Regions from separate parts of the Streptomyces sodiiphilus genome, predicted to be linked through region 1. Evidence: riboswitches for the same ligand, from Rfam matches in the RefSeq annotation. Region 1 holds a riboswitch; the other holds the start of a gene.
The links. A riboswitch is a leader RNA that binds a small molecule or an ion and turns the genes downstream of it on or off. The one in region 1 is predicted to bind cobalamin.
Positions count from the first base shown of each region.

Region 2: it holds a riboswitch for cobalamin, as region 1 does, so the genes downstream of both, ABD299_RS14470 (cobalamin biosynthesis protein) here and ABD299_RS21940 (CbtB domain-containing protein) in region 1, are expected to answer to the same signal.

Region 1 is NZ_BAAAMJ010000068.1:21,264-29,617, forward strand. Features, by position in the region: gene ehuB (ectoine/hydroxyectoine ABC transporter substrate-binding protein EhuB) at 90-1,001, shown strand; gene ehuC (ectoine/hydroxyectoine ABC transporter permease subunit EhuC) at 998-1,744, shown strand; gene ehuD (ectoine/hydroxyectoine ABC transporter permease subunit EhuD) at 1,741-2,394, shown strand; gene ehuA (ectoine/hydroxyectoine ABC transporter ATP-binding protein EhuA) at 2,441-3,265, shown strand; gene ABD299_RS21925 (IclR family transcriptional regulator) at 3,431-4,189, shown strand; tRNA gene ABD299_RS21930 (tRNA-Lys) at 4,252-4,328, shown strand; gene ABD299_RS21935 (antibiotic biosynthesis monooxygenase family protein) at 4,470-4,820, opposite strand; cobalamin riboswitch at 4,956-5,077, shown strand; gene ABD299_RS21940 (CbtB domain-containing protein) at 5,110-5,325, shown strand; gene ABD299_RS21945 (CbtA family protein) at 5,353-6,135, shown strand; gene ABD299_RS21950 (OsmC family protein) at 6,245-6,673, opposite strand; gene ABD299_RS21955 (NUDIX hydrolase) at 6,718-7,278, opposite strand; tRNA gene ABD299_RS21960 (tRNA-Leu) at 7,505-7,588, opposite strand; gene ABD299_RS21965 (DUF445 domain-containing protein) at 7,647-8,354, opposite strand, start outside.
Region 2 is NZ_BAAAMJ010000030.1:31,606-39,959, reverse strand. Features, by position in the region: gene ABD299_RS14480 (putative cobaltochelatase) at 1-68, opposite strand, end outside; gene ABD299_RS14475 (cobyric acid synthase) at 394-1,926, opposite strand; gene ABD299_RS14470 (cobalamin biosynthesis protein) at 1,923-2,876, opposite strand; cobalamin riboswitch at 3,008-3,136, opposite strand; gene ABD299_RS14465 (class II aldolase/adducin family protein) at 3,258-3,908, shown strand; gene ABD299_RS14460 (alpha/beta hydrolase) at 3,966-5,102, shown strand; gene ABD299_RS14455 (hypothetical protein) at 5,155-6,609, shown strand; gene ABD299_RS14450 (ABC-F family ATP-binding cassette domain-containing protein) at 6,800-8,354, shown strand, end outside.

The DNA of each region.
Region 1 (8,354 bases):
GTGACGCAGAGATCACGATCTCATCGAGACCACCCATACGCCGGGAAACTCTCTGCATAACTGCGTGATATCTGGGTAGCGGGGGGCCCATGGCTCCACCACTGAGGAAAAATTCGACCATCACAGGAAGAGGGATCAGTCGCCGTTCGCTGCTCACCGGGGCCGCGGCACTCGGCGTGCTGGCCACGGGTGCCTGTGCACGGGTGGACACGGGGGCGGCCGAAGACGGCGGTGACCTGCTGGACCGACTCCGTGACCAGGGCATGGTCCGGCTGGGCATCGCCGGGGAGATCCCCTACGCGTACATCGACGACCAGGGCAATCTGACCGGCCAGGCGCCGGAGATCGCGAAGGTGATCTTCAAGGAACTCGGCGTGGAGCGCCTGGAACCGGTGCCCAGCGAATTCAGTTCCCTGATCCCCGGGCTTGCTTCGCTCCAGTTCGACGTGGTGTCCGCGGGCATGTGGATCACCCCCGAGCGCTGCGCACAGGTGATCTTCTCCGATCCCGATTACGTGACCATGGACGCCTTTCTCGTCCCCGCCGGAAACCCGCTCGACCTGCATGATTACGCCGATGTGGCGGCGGCGGAGGGAATCCGGGCGGCCACCGGCACCGGATGGGCCCAGGGCGGCTATGCCATCGGAAACGGAGTTCCGGCCGGCTCCATCACCTACTATCCCGACCAGGTCGCCGGGCTGGACGCGGTGCGGCAAGGACGTGCCGACGTGTTCTTCGGAACCCGGCCGACGATCGACTCGGCCGCCGAGGGCGTCTCGGGGGTGGAGGCGACAGAACCGTTCCTGCCCGAGGTGGACGGCGAGCCCCAGATCGGCGCCGGCGGCTTCGCGTTCCGCCCGCCCGAGACCAACCTGCGCAACGCCTTCAACGAGGAGCTGCACAAGCTCAAGGACAGCGGCCGGCTGCTGGAGATCGTCGAACCCTTCGGTTTCACCGAGGACGACATGACGGATCTGACCGCAGAGGAGCTGTGCTCATGACCTGGGGTCTGTGGAACTCCTGGATGCTGCCCGGGCTGTGGATCACCATCCAGGTCACGCTGTACAGCGCGGCGGTGGCCCTGGTGGTCTCGTTCAGCATCGGCACCCTGCGCACCTCGCGGTTCTGGATCGTGCGGTTCCTCTCCGGGACCTACTTCGAGATCTTCCGGGGCGCCTCGGCCCTGGTGATGCTCTTCTGGTTCATGTTCGCCTTCCCGTTGATGTTCGGCTGGCAGCTGGTGCCCATGTGGGCCGGCGTGCTGGCGCTGGGGCTGACCTACGGCGCCTACGGCTCGGAGATCGTGCGCGGGGCACTCGCGGCGGTGCCGGTCGCCCAGCGGGAGGCCGGCATCGCGCTGAGCTTCACCCGGCTCCAGCGACTTCGGCGGATCGAGATCCCGCAGGCCTGGCCCGAGATGGTCCCGCCGTTCAACAACCTGGCGATCGAGCTGCTCAAGGGAACCGCGCTGGTCTCGGTCATCTCTGTCGCGGACATCACCTTCGCCGCCAACCTGGTCCGCATCACCACCCAGGACAGCGCCCCCATCTACACGATCATCCTGGTCATGTACTTCGTGCTGGCGTTCTTCATCACCCGCGGGATGCGCGTGGTGGAGCGGCACGCCAAGACCCGCGTCGGCCAGGCACCGCCCCGCGGCGGCGGGCTGCGGGGGCTGCTGTCCATCGGCAGCCGTGAGACCGTCGAGGCCGACGGGGTCGTCACCACCGGAGGCGCCAAGTGAACTGGAACTGGGACGTCGTCGCCGACTTCATGCCGCGGTTCTGGGACGGCCTGCTGGTCACCCTGCAGGCGCTCGGGCTCGGCACGCTGATCGCCTTCTCGCTGGGCCTGGTCTGGGCGCTCGCCCAGCGCTCGCGGTTCGCCTGGGTGCGGTGGCCGGTGACCGTGTTCACCGAGTTCATCCGCAACACGCCGCTGCTGGTCCAGCTGTTCTTCCTGTACTTCGTCCTCCCCGAGTGGGGGCCGACCATGCCGGCGCTGATCACCGGCGCCATCGGCCTGGGACTGCACTACTCGACCTACACCGCCGAGGTGTACCGGGCCGGCATCGAGGGCGTCCCCGCCGGCCAGTGGGAGGCCGCCACCGCGCTGAGCATGCCGCCGGTGCGCACCTGGACATCGGTGATCCTGCCGCAGGCGATCCGCCGGGTGGTGCCGGCGCTGGGCAACTACGTCGTGGCGATGCTGAAGGACTCCCCGCTGATCGCCATGATCGGGGCCATGGAGATGCTCGGCCAGGCCCGGGCCTTCAACGCCCAGACCTTCCAGTACATGGAGCCGATCACGGTCGTGGGCATCGCCTTCATCCTCATCGCCTACCCGGCATCTCTCCTGATCCGAGCCCTGGAGCGTCGTCTTGCCACCCACTGACAGCACCCCCGAGAAGAAGAACGAGAACGAGACCAGGGAGGCCGGGGTGGACACCACCACGGGCGCGGGGACCGGCGAGGGCCCGGGCAACGGCAGCCGGGCCAGCGGCACCGAACTCATCCGCTTCGACAAGGTCACCAAGCGGTTCGGCGCGCTGACCGTCCTGGACGAACTGGACTTCGCCGTGGACACCGGGAAGCACGTGACGCTGATCGGCCCGTCGGGTTCCGGCAAGACCACGATCCTGCGGCTGCTGATGACCCTGCTCAAGCCCGACGGCGGCACCATCACCGTGGACGGCGAGTACCTCACCCACGAGAAGAAGGGCGACAAGCTCGTCCGGGCGAGCGAGCGCCACTCCCGCGAGGTGCGCAAGAAGATCGGCATGGTCTTCCAGCAGTTCAACCTCTTCCCCAACATGAAGGTGCTGCGCAACGTCACCGAGGCCCCGGTGCATGTGCTGGGCATGTCCAAGGACGAGGCCGATCAGCGGGCCCGGGAACTGATCGAGATGGTCGGCCTCACCGAGCACCTCGACAAGTACCCCACGCAGCTCTCCGGCGGTCAGCAGCAGCGGGTCGCGATCGCCCGGGCGCTGGCGATGCGCCCGCAGGTCCTGCTGCTGGACGAGGTGACCTCGGCGCTGGACCCGGAGCTGGTGGCCGGTGTGCTGGACGTGCTGCGGGACATCGCACACACCACCGACATCACCATGGTGGTCGTCACCCACGAGATGAGCTTCGCCCGGGACATCTCCGACAGCGTGCTGATGTTCGACCACGGCAAGATCATCGAGTCGGGACCGCCGGACAAGATGTTCACCGAGCCCGAGCACCAGCGCACCCGGGACTTCCTCACCTCCGTGCTCTGACCCCGGGGCCGCCGGGCCCCGCCGCCGCCCGTCCCGCCGCCTCCGTCCGCCACCGCGGGCGGGGGCGGCCTCGCAGGGTCCCGGGCCGTCCCGCATCGCAACCGCCCACCGGCGGAGTGCATTCCTGGATACGCTGAGGCCGCATCCGCTTCCTGGGAGGACGCCGTGGCGCTCGACTCCGGGCTGACCGCCCCGTACCGGTCCGTGCAGAACTCGCTGCGGCTTCTCGAAGCCGTGGCCGCCCGCCCGGACGGGCTCACCGAGGAGACCCTGGCCCGGTCCACCGGGCTGCCCGCCGCCCGGCTGACCCATCTGCTGTCCATGCTGCGCCGCGAGGGGTATGTGCGCCTGCTGCCGGACGGCGCCTGGACAGCCGGCGAGGCACTGCTCCGCATCGGCGCCCTCTCCGAGAGGCAGCGGGCCAACGAGGAACAGCTGCAGCGGGTGCTCGACGCCCTGCGCGACTCCGTCGGCGCGGCGGTGTACCTGGGACGGTACGCCGACGGAGAGATCAGCGTCCCACAGCACTCGGCGGCACCGCAGGCGCCCGCGGTGCACGAGTGGGTGGACTTCCGGTCCGCCGCGCACGCCACCGCGATCGGCAAGTGCCTGCTGGGCCAGCTCGACCACGACGGGCGCCAGGACCATCTGTCACGGCACCGGGCCGCCCGGCTCACCTCGCGGACCATCACCGACCGCCGGATCCTGCTGTCCGCCCTGGATCAGCAACCGGCCGGCATGCCGGTCCTCGACCTGCAGGAATACGCCGTGGGCACCATGTGCGCGGCGGTTCCGCTGACCGCCGGCGCGACCGTGGGATGCCTCGCCCTGTCGCTGCCCGCCGCCGAGGCACACCGGCTGTGGCGGGCAGCCGAGCGGCTCAACGAACAGGCCGCCCCGGCCCTGCTGACGCTGGCCCTGTGAGCGGATGGCACCGGGGTGGTCGGGAGCATCTCCCCGGAGACGGTAGAGTGGAGAGCAGACGGGCGCCGCTAGCTCAGTTGGTTAGAGCAGCTGACTCTTAATCAGCGGGTCCGGGGTTCGAGTCCCTGGCGGCGTACCACACATCGCGGGCCCTCTTGCGTGAGCAGGAGGGCCCGCGGCGTTCTCTCCTGCCGGTCCGGCGCTGTGCCCCCGTCGGCCGGTCACCCACTGCCCGAGGAGGACGAAGAGCAGGTTGGTGACCGGCGGAAGACGGAAGGGCTCACTGCCGGGGCGCGCCCGCCTGCTGCACCACCTCGAAGGACCACAGCGTGGAGTCCGAGGCTGCCGGACGCCGCGCCTGCCCCTCCCCGCCGGCGGCGTCGCCCGCGCCTCCTCCGCCACCGCGATGGGCCTGCTGCATGGGGCCGTTCATCCAGTTCTGGAAGTCCTCCTCGCTGCGCCAGCGGGTGTACACCAGGTAGGTGTCGGTTCCCTCCACCGGCCGCAGCAGCTCGAACCACTCGAACCCGTCGGAGTTCTCCACCGCGCCGGCCCGGGCCGCGAACCTCTTCTCCAGCGTCTCGCGCTGGTCCTCCGGAACGGTCAGCACGTTGATCTTCACTACGCTCATGTCTCCATGATCCCCCAGCACGACAGGACTCGGCCGCTGCCGCACCGCCCGTCCCTCCCGTCGCGGGGAGATGTGCGCCACGCCCGGGCGCCGTTGACAGCCCTCCGGCCCCCTGCCACGCTCAATTCAGGCACATTTTCATATCGAGGCGACGGCGAGCAGGAACCCGGTGCGAATCCGGGACGGTCCCGCCACTGTGACCGAACGGCCGATGGCCGCAAGGGAGTCAGGAACTGACCCGTCGCTCTCCCACCCATGGGGCGTGGAAACCCCAGGAGGAGGAACACGGATGTCTCAGCACACCGCCGGCCACCCCGCCGTCCCCTCGGCCCAGGCCGTCACCCGGACCCGGGACTGGAGCATCGCCGCACTCGCGGCGGTCATCGCCCTGCTCGCCCTGTGGGCCGTCTTCTTCGACAACGGCCAGGCCGTCGCCGCCACCGGCTCGTATCTGCACGAGTTCTCCCACGACGGCCGCCACCTCTTCGGCGCCCCCTGCCACTGACGCGCGCGGAGCGACGGAGAACCTCACATGACACAGCCGACTCCCTACCCCGTCCTGCCCCTGCTCACCCGCGGCCTGGCCGCCGGCGGACTCGCCGGGCTCGCCTCGGGCCTCTTCTCCCTGCTGCTGGCCGGACCGCTGCTGGACCGCGCGGTCCGGCTGGAGGAGGAGCGCGAACACGCAACGGGCGCGGCCCACGGCCACGTCCACGAAGAGCTCTTCAGCCGGGGCACCCAGCACTTCGGGCTGGTGGTGACCGCGGTGGTCACCGGCCTGGCCCTGGGCGTCTTCTTCGCCCTGGCCTACGCCCTGATCCACCGCTCCACGGCGCTCACCCACCGGCCGTGGCAGCGCGCGCTGCTGCTGGCCGGCGCGGGATTCGCGGCCCTGTCCCTGCTCCCCGGGCTGCGCTACCCCGCCGACCCGCCGGGTGTCGGCGAGTCCTCGACCGTGGCCGAACGACAGGTCCTGTGGCTCGCGGCCCTGCTCATCGGCATCCTGGGCCTGCTGGCCGCCTGGCAGCTGTACCGGCGGCTGGACCGCCACCCGGCGCCGGTCCGTCAGACGGCGGCCGCGGCGGCCGACGCGGCGACGGCCGCCGCGCTGTTCCTGCTGCCCTCCCACGGTGACCCGGTGCCGCTGCCCGCGGATCTGGTGTGGGAGTTCCGGGTGCTGTCCCTGGCCGCGCACACGGTCCTGTGGGCGGCTCTGGGCGGTCTCTTCGGCTGGCTGGGCCTGCGCGGCCTGCCCGGCCACGAGCGGAACGGGGCCGCCGGCAGGGAGCCGGCGCCCGCGCTCGCCGGCGGCTGACCGCCGCCCTCCCCAGGCACGCGGGATTCGCGGGGAGTAGCGCGGCGGTCCCGTCCGCCCCTCCGGGCCGGTGACACACCGTCACCGGACCCGGGGGCATCCGGCCCGGTCAGGCCAGGAACTCGGCCTCCAGCGTGATGGACACTCCGGCCAGCGCCTTGCTCACCGGACAGTTCTCCTTCGCCTTCTGCGCCGCCGCCTCGAAGTCCTCGGCAGAGATGCCGGGCACCCGGCCCTTGACGCTCAGGGCGATGCCGGTGATGCCCTCACCCGGCTGGAAGGTGACGTGCGCCGTCGTCTCCAGGGACTCCGGCGGGTTCCCCGCGCCGGCCAGCCCGTGCGACAGGGCCATCGAGAAGCACGACGAGTGCGCCGCCGCGATGAGCTCCTCCGGGCTGGTGCGGCCCTGCGGCTCCTCCGCGCGGGAGGGCCAGGTCACGTCGAAGGTGCCGGTCTTCGAGGAGTCGAGGGAAACGGTGCCCGCGCCCTCCATCAGCGAGCCCTGCCAGTTGGTGGTGGCGATGCGCGTGGTTGCCATGAACGGATCCTCCAGAACGGATAAGCGGACGTGCCCGGCCCACGCTATCGCTGCGCGGGCCCGGCGTGCGGGAACCGCTCGTCTCCTGGTACAGGTTGACGGCCGGTCCGGTCGGACACCTGCCCGGCCGCCTCGTCGACCATCAGATACGCCAGCCCGACCAGCGTGGCGCTGCTCACGATCTCCCGGCGGTCGATCATGCCTCGCAGCTCGGCCAGCGGGATCCACTCGATCCGGTCGGGCTCGTTCCGCTCCACCGGCGGACCGGTGCAGCGGGTGCCCTCGCAGCGGAACACATGGTGCTCGGAGTCGGAGATCCCGTTGGCCGGCTGGGCGTAGATCAGCGGCTTGACGGTCGCGGGCCGCCAGCCCGTCTCCTCCTCGGCCTCGCGCCTGGCCGCCTCCTCGGGCGTCTCGCCCGCCTCGATCAGCCCCATCGGCAGCTCCCGGCCCCACACATCGGTGACGAAGCGGTGCCGCCACATCATCAGAACCCGCTGCCGCTCGTCGATCAGCGCCGCCACCGCGACGTCGCGCAGCCGCACCACGTGGTGCTCGTAGCGCCGCCCGTCCGGCTCCTGGACGTCCGCCAGCCACAGATTCACTCACTCGTTGCGGTAGATCTGCCGCTCCCCGTGCACCGTCCACCGCATGTACCACGCTCCTTGTCACCGGCCTGTCCACGGCCATCTCGGCTCTTCCCCGGCGCCGGGCCGTCCGCACCTGACGGCGGGGGTGAGTGAACCGGGCCGGCCCGCCGCGAGCCGGGCACGGTCCCGGGAACGACGAGATCCCGCCCGGTCGTGGGACCGGGCGGGATCCTTCCTCGAGTGCGGCGGAAGGGATTCGAACCCTCAAACCCTGTCACGGGTCACTGGACCTAAACCAGCTGCGTCGCCACTGCGCCACCGCCGCCTGACACCCGGCCATGCTAGCGGGCGGGCGCCCGGCGCGGGGCCTCCGGGTTCCGGGCTCAGCCGCTCAGGAGCTGGGTGACCGTGTGGATGACCAGGCCGGCCAGGGCTCCGATGATCGTCCCGTTGAGGCGGATGAACTGCAGGTCGCGCCCGATGTGCAGTTCGATCTTGCGGGAGGTGTGGGCGGCGTCCCAGGAGGCCACGGTGTCGGTGATGAGCGAGGTGATCTCGCCGCGGTAGCCGGAGACGACGTGGATCACCGCGTCCGCCGTCCAGCGGTCCAGCTTGTCCTGCAGGCGGGCGTCGGTGGCCAGCCGGGCGCCGAGCGAGAGCAGCGCGGCACGGGCGCGCAGCCGCAGCGCGCTGCGCTCGTCCTCGGCGGCGGTGATGATCATGGCGCGGAGGTTGGCCCAGGCGGTGGCGATCAGGTCCTGGAGTTCGGGGCGGTTCAGCAGGTCGGTCTTGAGCCGCTCGACCCGGGCGCGGGTGTCCGGGTCGTGCTGGAGCTGCTGGGCGAAGTCGTCGAGGAAGCGGTCCAGCGCCGCGCGGGCCGGGTGGTCGGGGACGTCGCGCATCTCGGTGACGAAGCGCAGCAGCTCGCGGTAGACGCGGTCGCCGACCTTCCGGTCGACGAAGCGGGGGGTCCATCCCGGGGCTCCGCCGACCACGGCGTCCATGACGGACTCACGGTGCCGGACGAGCCAGTCGTGGGCCCTGGCACACACCAGGTCCACGGTCCGGTGATGGCCGCCGTCGGCGACGGT
Region 2 (8,354 bases), on a different contig from region 1:
CGCACCAGCACTCCGCCCACCGCCGGGCTGACGGCGTTGAGCAGCAGCGCGAGCTGCAGATCCGCCATGCCGACCACCGCGGTGAAGGGATAGGTGACGGAGGGACCGGCGGATCCGGAAGAGAACGGAGCCGGAGGGGAAGAGACGCTCACGCTGTCACTCCTTCGGGTGGAAAACGAGAAAAAGACGCGACGGCGCTTCTCCGGTGCGCGACCTTGGGCGTACGCCATTTCCGCGTTCGCGGGAACAGCACAGAGGTGGTCATTCCTCCCTCCTCCTGATCCGTCTTGAGTCCGGGGCGGATCCCGCGGAGCCGGTCCGGTGCCGACCGGTCCGGCTCCGCCCGCGGCCCCGGTCCGCCGCCTCCGTCATCCGTCCGGACGGATGACGGCCTCATGGCCCTCCCGGAGGGACGAAGGGCAGGCCGTCGGGTGCCCCCTTCTCGATGAGCCGCAGCAGGGCATCGGTGTCGGCGTGTTCCTCGATCAAGTCACCCAGGCGGTCCAGCTGCTCCTCGCGCAACGCGGCGAAGGAGGTGGCGGGCGAGGGGAGGAAGTCCCGCCCGGCATCGGCGGCGACTCGGCGCAGGAACGCCCTGCGGAACCCGTCGCTCTCCAGTGTCCCGTGCCAGTGGGTGCCCCATACGGTCCCGGCCCGGCAGCCGTCCAGCGGGCGGCCCGGTCCGTCGGTGATGAACGGCTGTCCGCCGCTGACCTCCGCCACCCCGTGGTGGATCTCGTAGCCGGTCACCGGCTCGCCCAGCGCCCGCCCGGCCGGCCGGGCCAGTGTCTTGTCCGCGGCGAAGCGCACCCGTACCGGCAGCAGTCCAAGGCCCGGCACGCTCCCCGCGCGGGACTCCACCTCGTCGTCGATGTGTTCGCCCAGCAGCTGGTAGCCGCCGCAGATGCCCAGGACCGGACGGTCCTCGGCGGCCCGGCGGGCCAGCGCTTCCGCCAGCCCGCGCTCCCGCAGCCAGGCCAGTGCCCGCACCGTTCCGCGGGTGCCGGGCACCACCACCAGGTCGGCGTCCGCGAGTTCCGCCGGGCCGCCGGCGAACCGCACCACCACCCCGGGCTCGGCGGCCAGTGCGTCCAGGTCGGTGAAGTTGGACATCAGTGGTACCCGCACCACCGCCACCCGAAGAACGTCGGCTCCGTGCGGAGCGGCCGGGGAGGACTCCCGCACCTCTCCGCGCAGGGACAGCCGCAGCCCGTCCTCCTCGTCGATGCCCAGGCCGTGGCGGAACGGCAGTACGCCGAGCGAGGGGCGGCCGGTCAGCCGGCGGAGCATGTCGAGACCCGGTTCCAGCAGGGTGACATCACCGCGGAACTTGTTCACCAGATAGCCGGAGACCAGCCGCTGGTCCTCCGCGGACAGCAGCGCGGTGGTGCCGAAGAAGGACGCGAACACCCCGCCCCGGTCGATGTCCCCGACCACCACCACCGGCAGGCCCGCCGCCCGTGCCAGAGCCATGTTCACGATGTCGGTGCGGCGCAGATTGATCTCGGCCGGGCTGCCCGCGCCCTCACAGATCACCGCGTCGTGCCCCGCCCGCAGCTCGGCCAGGCAGCCGGTGACGGTCGTGAGCAGCTGTTCCCGCCGGGACGCGTGGTAGCCGCGGGCACTCAGCTCCCCGGCCGGGCGTCCCAGCAGCACCACCTGACTGGTGCGGTCGCCGCCGGGCTTGAGGAGTACCGGGTTCATCAGGGCGCTGGGCTCCACGCCGGCGGCGGCGGCCTGCATCGCCTGGGCCCGGCCGATCTCCGCGCCCTCGCGCGTCACGAAGGAGTTGAGCGACATGTTCTGCGCCTTGAAAGGCGCCACCCGCAGCCCCTGGCGGGCGAGCCAGCGGCAGATCCCCGCGGTCACCACGCTCTTGCCGGCGTCCGAGGTGGTCCCGGCGACCAGCAGCCCTCCGCCGGTCATGGGCGCCTCCGGCCGGCCGCCCAGAGCACGGCGCAGCACAGTGCCAGGGACAGCGCCCCCACGCGCCGGGAGAGCCGCACGGCGCGCTCGATGTCGGCCGTGGCGGCGGCGTTCGCGGCCGCGTGGAGCACCGGCCGGTGCTCCGTCCGGCCCGCGTAGGACAGGGTGCCGCCCAGCCGGACGCCGAGCGCACCGGCGAACGCGGCCTCCACCGGTCCCGCGTTGGGACTGGGATGACGGTGGGCGTCCGACCGCCAGGCGCGCAGCGCCGCCCGCGGGCGCGGGCCCGCCAGGGCGGCGAGCAGGGCGGTCAGCCGGGCGCCGGGCAGACCGGCCACGTCGTCGAGCCGGGCCGAGGCCCAGCCGAACCGCAGGTGACGCGGCGACCGGTGCCCGGCCATCGCGTCCAGGGTGTTGACGGCCCGGAAGCCCGCGAGCCCCGGCACTCCCGCCACGGCCCCCCACACCAGGGCGCCGACCACCGCGTCTGAGGTGTTCTCGGCGACGGACTCCACCACGGCGCGGGCCAGCCCGTCGGCGTCCAGGAGCTGCGGGTCCCTGCCGCACAGCCGGGGCAGCAGCTCCCGTGCCCGGCAGAGGTCGCCGTCCTCCAGCGCCGCGAGGATCGCGCGGGCCTCGCGGGCCAGCCCGGTACCGCCCAGGACGGTCCAGGTGGTGACACCGGTCAGGGCCGCGGTGGCCACCGGACCGTGCCTGCCGGCACTCGCGGCCGCGCGGGCCAGCGCGCCGGAGCCGGCCACGGTCCCTCCGGCACACACGAGGGTGAAGAGGGCACCGCGGGCCCGGCTGTCGCGCCACAGGTACCGCTCGGCGGCCGACGCCAGCCGGCCGAAGGCCGCGACCGGGTGGCCCCGCCGGGGGTCGCCCAGCACGAGATCGCCGAGGTAGCCCAGCACGAGACCGCATCCGACGGCTCGGGGCATGTGCATGACGTCAGCCCGCCGTCACACCTCGTGCGGAAGCCGGGGGACGGGGCGGGGGTGCGGGCAGGAGACTGCCACTCATGACGGTGTGTCCTCACTCAGGGTCCGCGCCCTGGATCGACGTGACCGGCGGTGAGAGTCTCCTGGCTCCCGGATCCGCGCTTCCCCCGGCCTTCCAGCCCGCCTGCGGCGGGCCGTGACGCACGGGTGGGGGAGCGCTCCCCGGTGACAGTGGCGGGACCGCGCCGGACTCGCACCGGCTTCCTCTCCTGCCGCCGAAATGGCCCCAGGAGTCCATCACGCCGGACAACGGCCGTCAACTCCCCCTTGACCTGGGGCCGGGCACTGTGCCGAGGGACACACCGGGCGAGCCCTTAGGGTGGCCGGATGCGATCTGAGTGGGCCGAGGCATGGCGGGAACTGGTGGAACGGGCCCGGCGGACCGTCGCCGACGGCCTGGTCGTGGGGACATCGGGGAACCTGTCGGTGCGCGTCGGGGACACCGTGCTGGTCACGCCGTCCGGCGTGCACTACGACCGGCTCGGCCCCGGCGACCTGCTCGCCGTCGGTCTGGACGGCCGCAGAACGGCCGGTGACCTGGAGCCCACCAGCGAGCTGCCGCTGCACCTGGAGATCTACCGCGCCACGGACGCCGCGGCGGTGGTGCACACCCACGCGGTGTACGCCACCGCGGTCTCGACCCTGGTGGACGAGCTGCCCGCCGTCCACTACATGGCCGCCGCACTGGGCGGCCCGGTACGGGTGGCGCCCTACGCGACCTACGGCAGCCAGGAGCTGGCGCGCCACGCGCTGGCCGCGCTGCGGGACCGCAGCGGCTGCCTGCTGCGCAACCACGGGACGCTCGTGCACGGCAGGAGCCTGGAGGAGGCCTGCGACCGGACGGCCCAGCTGGAGTGGATGTGCCGGGTGTGGCTGGCCGCCTCCTCCGTCCCCGGCCGGTCCCCGTCGCTGCTGCCACCGGAGGAACTGGACACGGCCGCCGAGAAGCTGCGGGGGTACGGGCAGCGGCCCGGGTGACGCGCCGAGCATCCGCGCCCGCTGGCCCGGCGGCACACCCCGGGTCATCCTGGGGGCATGGGTGTGCGCACAACGGCGGCCGTGACCGCCACTGCAGCTCTGCTGGGCGCCGGCGCGGTCGCGGTCGCGGCCGGCCGTTACGCCGGTGACTTCGCCCTGCGCAGCGGCAACCCGCCGCTGCCCGCGGGTTTCACCGGCCCGCCGGTGACCGTCCACGGCGTGACCCGGGACGAGATCGCCCTCACCCGGTCGCTGGCGACGGTGCGGCCGGGGATCTACGGCCTGACCGGGCCGGGATGCCACGCCGTGGTCGGTTCGCCGGTCGAGGAGGGCCCCCGGCAGGCCGACACGGTGGTGCGCCGCCTGGAGCGTGTCACCCGCGGCGAACTGAGGGCGGGAGCGCAGCTGTGGCTCACCCCCCAGCTGTACGCCGGCGACCCGCTGGGCGCGCTCGGCCTGGACTACTCCGACGTGGAGATCGGCGGCGAGCTCGGTTCGCTGCCCGCCTGGTTCGTGCCCGGTGCGCGCGACACATGGGTGATCGCCCTGCACGGCCTCGGGGCCGGCCGCGAGCATCCGCTCAACGTGCTCCCGTACCTGCACCGGCTCCGGTTCCCGGTGCTGGTTCCGGGCCACCGTGCCGACCCGGCGTCCGTGAGGCGGGGCGGAGCGGGCCCGGGCTTCGAGGAGAGGGCCTGGCACGACGCGGACGCCGCCCTGCGCTGCGCGCTGCGCTACGGAGCCCGCCAGGTGGTTCTGTACGGCTGGTCGGCGGGCGGGGCCATGGCGCTGCGCACCGCGCTGCGCTCGCCGCTGCGCGGCAGCGTCGCGGGGGTGGTCGCGGACTCCCCGGTGCTGGACTGGCCGGTCACCGTCGAGGCGCTGGCGGCCCACCGCGGTGTGCCGCGCCCGCTGCGGCCCCTTGCCGTGCGGGCCGTGCTGGGCCAGGACCGGCTCGGCCCCGACCCGGCCGTGCCGCCGCCCGGCGGTGCGGGGACATTGCCGCCCACGCTGATCCTGCACGGTCCCGACGACACCGTGGCGCCCTGGCGGACTTCCCGGGAGCTGGCCGCGCGGCATCCCGAGCACGTCGTGCTGCACCCTGTGGGGCGCGCGCAGCACGCGGCGATGTGGAACGCCGATCCGCAGTCCTGCGAGGAGGCGCTGAGGCGCTTTCTCACGCCGCTCATGTGAGCCGCCGACCGCGGAGTTTGGGCTTTCCGCTCCGAACGGAGAAACTTCTCGGGTGACGTCCCGAACTCCGCGCGAGACCCGGCTGCACCTTGTCCCCGACGTGCCGTCCCAGCCCGTCGCCGCACGGCGCGCCCCCGCGGGCCGGCGCCCCTCGCCACATCCTCCGCGTGGCGCCGTGCCCCCGGCGGAGCTCGCCCGGCAGGCCCGCGGTCTGCTGGCCGACGCCGTGCGGCTGGCCCGCTGGGCGCAGCGCTCCGGCAGCGCCCCTGAAGCCGACCTGGCCCGGGCAGGCAAGGAACTGGGCCTGACCGCCGGGCAGGTCCGGGAACACTGGGGCCGGGCCCGGCTGGCCGGACTCATCGAGCACGGCGAGCCCGGTGCCCCGGCCGGCCCGGTGCGGGCGGGCTGGCGGCTGCGTGCCTGGGAGCGCGACGACAGCGCGGTCCTGCGCGGCTGGGTGGCGCTGTTCGACGGGTGGTCCCTGGCGAGGCCGGCACCGGTGGGGGCGGACCCCGGCGCGGTGGCCGAAGTGGTGGAGGCCGTGCCCCAGCTGCTGTCCGTGATGCAGCTGTCCGACGGCCCGGTGACGGCGGCGGGGCTGCTGGAGCTGTTGCGGCAGCGCGTCGAGGAACTGCGGGCCGGGCGGCCGGCCCCGGAACCGGCGGAGGCGGACGCCGCGGCCGCCGGCCCGCCCGGCACCGGGGCGGACCCCGGACAAGAGGTCCCCGCGCGGGCCGGTACCCCCGGCGACGCGGCGGATCCGGAGCGGGTGCGGTTGCTGGGCTGGGCGCTGGACGCCCTGGAGGCGGTCGGAGCGCTCACCTTGCACCGGCAGCAGGGACACGCGGTGCGGGCCCGCCTCACCCGGCTCGGGAGCTGGGCGATGTGGACGAAACTGGAACACATCTGCATCGCCGCGCAGAGTCCGGCGGGCAACATCGAACAGTCCGCCGTCGACATGCTGCGCGGCTGCGCGACGCTGACCCCGGGGCCGGCCCGCGCCGAGTACCGCGCGTGGCTCGCGGCCCGGCCCACCGGCCCGGCGGTGCAGGAACTGCTGGACGCCGCGCGCGGCGAGGACGCCCTGATCCGGGGCCTGGCCTTCGAGGCACTGCGGGTGGTCGGGGCCCCCGCCCAGCAGGCCGTCCGGTCCGCGGTCCAGGAGCCGGTGCTGCGGCCGTACGCGCGGCTGTGGCTGGCCGACCACGACGGCGGGGATCCGCGGGACACCGCCGACTCGCCGCTGGGCGTCCTCACCCGCGAGGAGGCCACCTGGCTGTGGGTGGACACCGCGTCGGCCGCCCAGGAGCACGGCGCCCGGCAGTTGCTGCTGGACCACCTGGAGACCGCGGTCCAGCCGTCCGTCCGGGAACTCGTGGCGGAGGTGCGTACCTGCGGCCACCCCCGGACCGTGCAGGTGCTGCTGGCGCTCGCCGCCGCACACCCGGACCCCACCGTCGCCAAGCGGGTGCGGCGGGCCGCCTTCCAGGTGCACACCGGGGAGTGAGCCCGGCGGCTGCCCGGGCCGCCCGCGCGGCCCTTCCGCCGGGCCGGGAAAGCCGTTGCGCGGCGCCGCTAGACTGGCCGCATGGACATCCCGTTCCTCGTTCCTTAGCGGGCGTACACCGCGTGGCCGCCGCGCCGCCGCGGTGCCGCATCTGCGTGCCCGTACGTCCCGCCTACCCCGGAGCCTGTCCATGATCACCGCAACCGGTATCGAGTTGCGCGCCGGTGCGCGCGTCCTCATCGAGTCCGCCTCGTTCCGCGTCGCCCGCGGCGACCGGGTCGGCCTGGTCGGCCGCAACGGAGCCGGCAAGACCACGCTCACCAAGTGCCTCGCGGGCCAGGGAGTTCCCGCGGCCGGCACCATCACCCGCACCGGCGAGGTGGGGTACCTGCCGCAGGACCCGCGTACCGGCGACCTGGACACTCTCGCCCGTGACCGCATCCTCTCCGCCCGCGAACTGGACACCGTGCTGCGCAAGATGCGCGAGAACGAGGACCGCATGGCCAACGGCAAGGGCGCCACCCGCGAGCGGGCCATGAAACGCTACGAGCGGCTGGAGACGGAGTTCCTGACCAAGGGCGGCTACGCCGCCGAGGCCGAGGCCGCCACGATCGCGGCCAGCCTGGGTCTTCCCGACCGGGTACTGGGGCAGCCGCTGCACACCCTCTCCGGGGGGCAGCGGCGGCGTGTGGAGCTGGCCCGCATCCTGTTCTCCGATGCCGACACCCTGCTGCTGGACGAGCCGACCAACCACCTCGACGCCGACTCGGTCGTCTGGCTGCGGGACTTCCTCAAGACCTACCGCGGCGGTCTGGTGGTGATCTCGCACGACATCGACCTGGTAGAGACGGTGGTGAACAAGGTCTTCTACCTCGATGCCAACCGCGCCGCCATCGATCAGTACAACATGGGCTGGCGGCAGTACACGGTCCAGCGGGAGGCGGACGAGAAGCGCCGCAAGCGCGAGCGCGCCAATGCCGAGAAGAAGGCCGCCGCGCTGAGTTCCCAGGCCGACAAGATGCGGGCCAAGGCCACCAAGGCGGTGGCCGCGCAGAACATGGCCCGCAGGGCCGAGCGCCTGCTCGCGGGGCTGGAGGCCGAGCGGCAGCAGGACAAGGTCGCCAAGCTGCGCTTCCCCGATCCGGCCCCCTGCGGCAGGACCCCGCTGACCGCCGAGGGGCTGTCCAAGTCCTATGGCTCCCTGGAGATCTTCACCGATGTCTCCCTCGCCATCGACAAGGGCTCACGGGTGGTCATCCTGGGCCTCAACGGTGCGGGCAAGACCACCCTGCTGCGGCTGCTGGCGGGCGTCGAACAGCCCGACACCGGGCAGGTGACGCCGGGTCACGGCCTGAAGCTGGGGTACTACGCCCAGGAGCACGAGACGCTCGACCCGGACCGCACGGTGCTGGAGAACATGCGCTCGGCCGCCCCGGACATGGACCTGGTGGCGATCCGGAAGACCCTGGGCTCCTTCCTCTTCTCCGGGGACGACGTCGACAAGCCGGCGGGGGTGCTCTCCGGCGGGGAGAAGACCCGGCTGGCCCTGGCGACCCTGGTGGTCTCCTCCGCCAACGTGCTGCTGCTGGACGAACCGACCAACAACCTCGACCCGGCCAGCCGCGAGGAGATCCTCGGCGCGCTGCGCAGCTTCACCGGTGCCGTGGTCCTGGTCACGCACGACGAGGGCGCGGTGGACGCCCTGCAGCCCGAGCGCATCATCCTGCTCCCGGACGGGGTGGAGG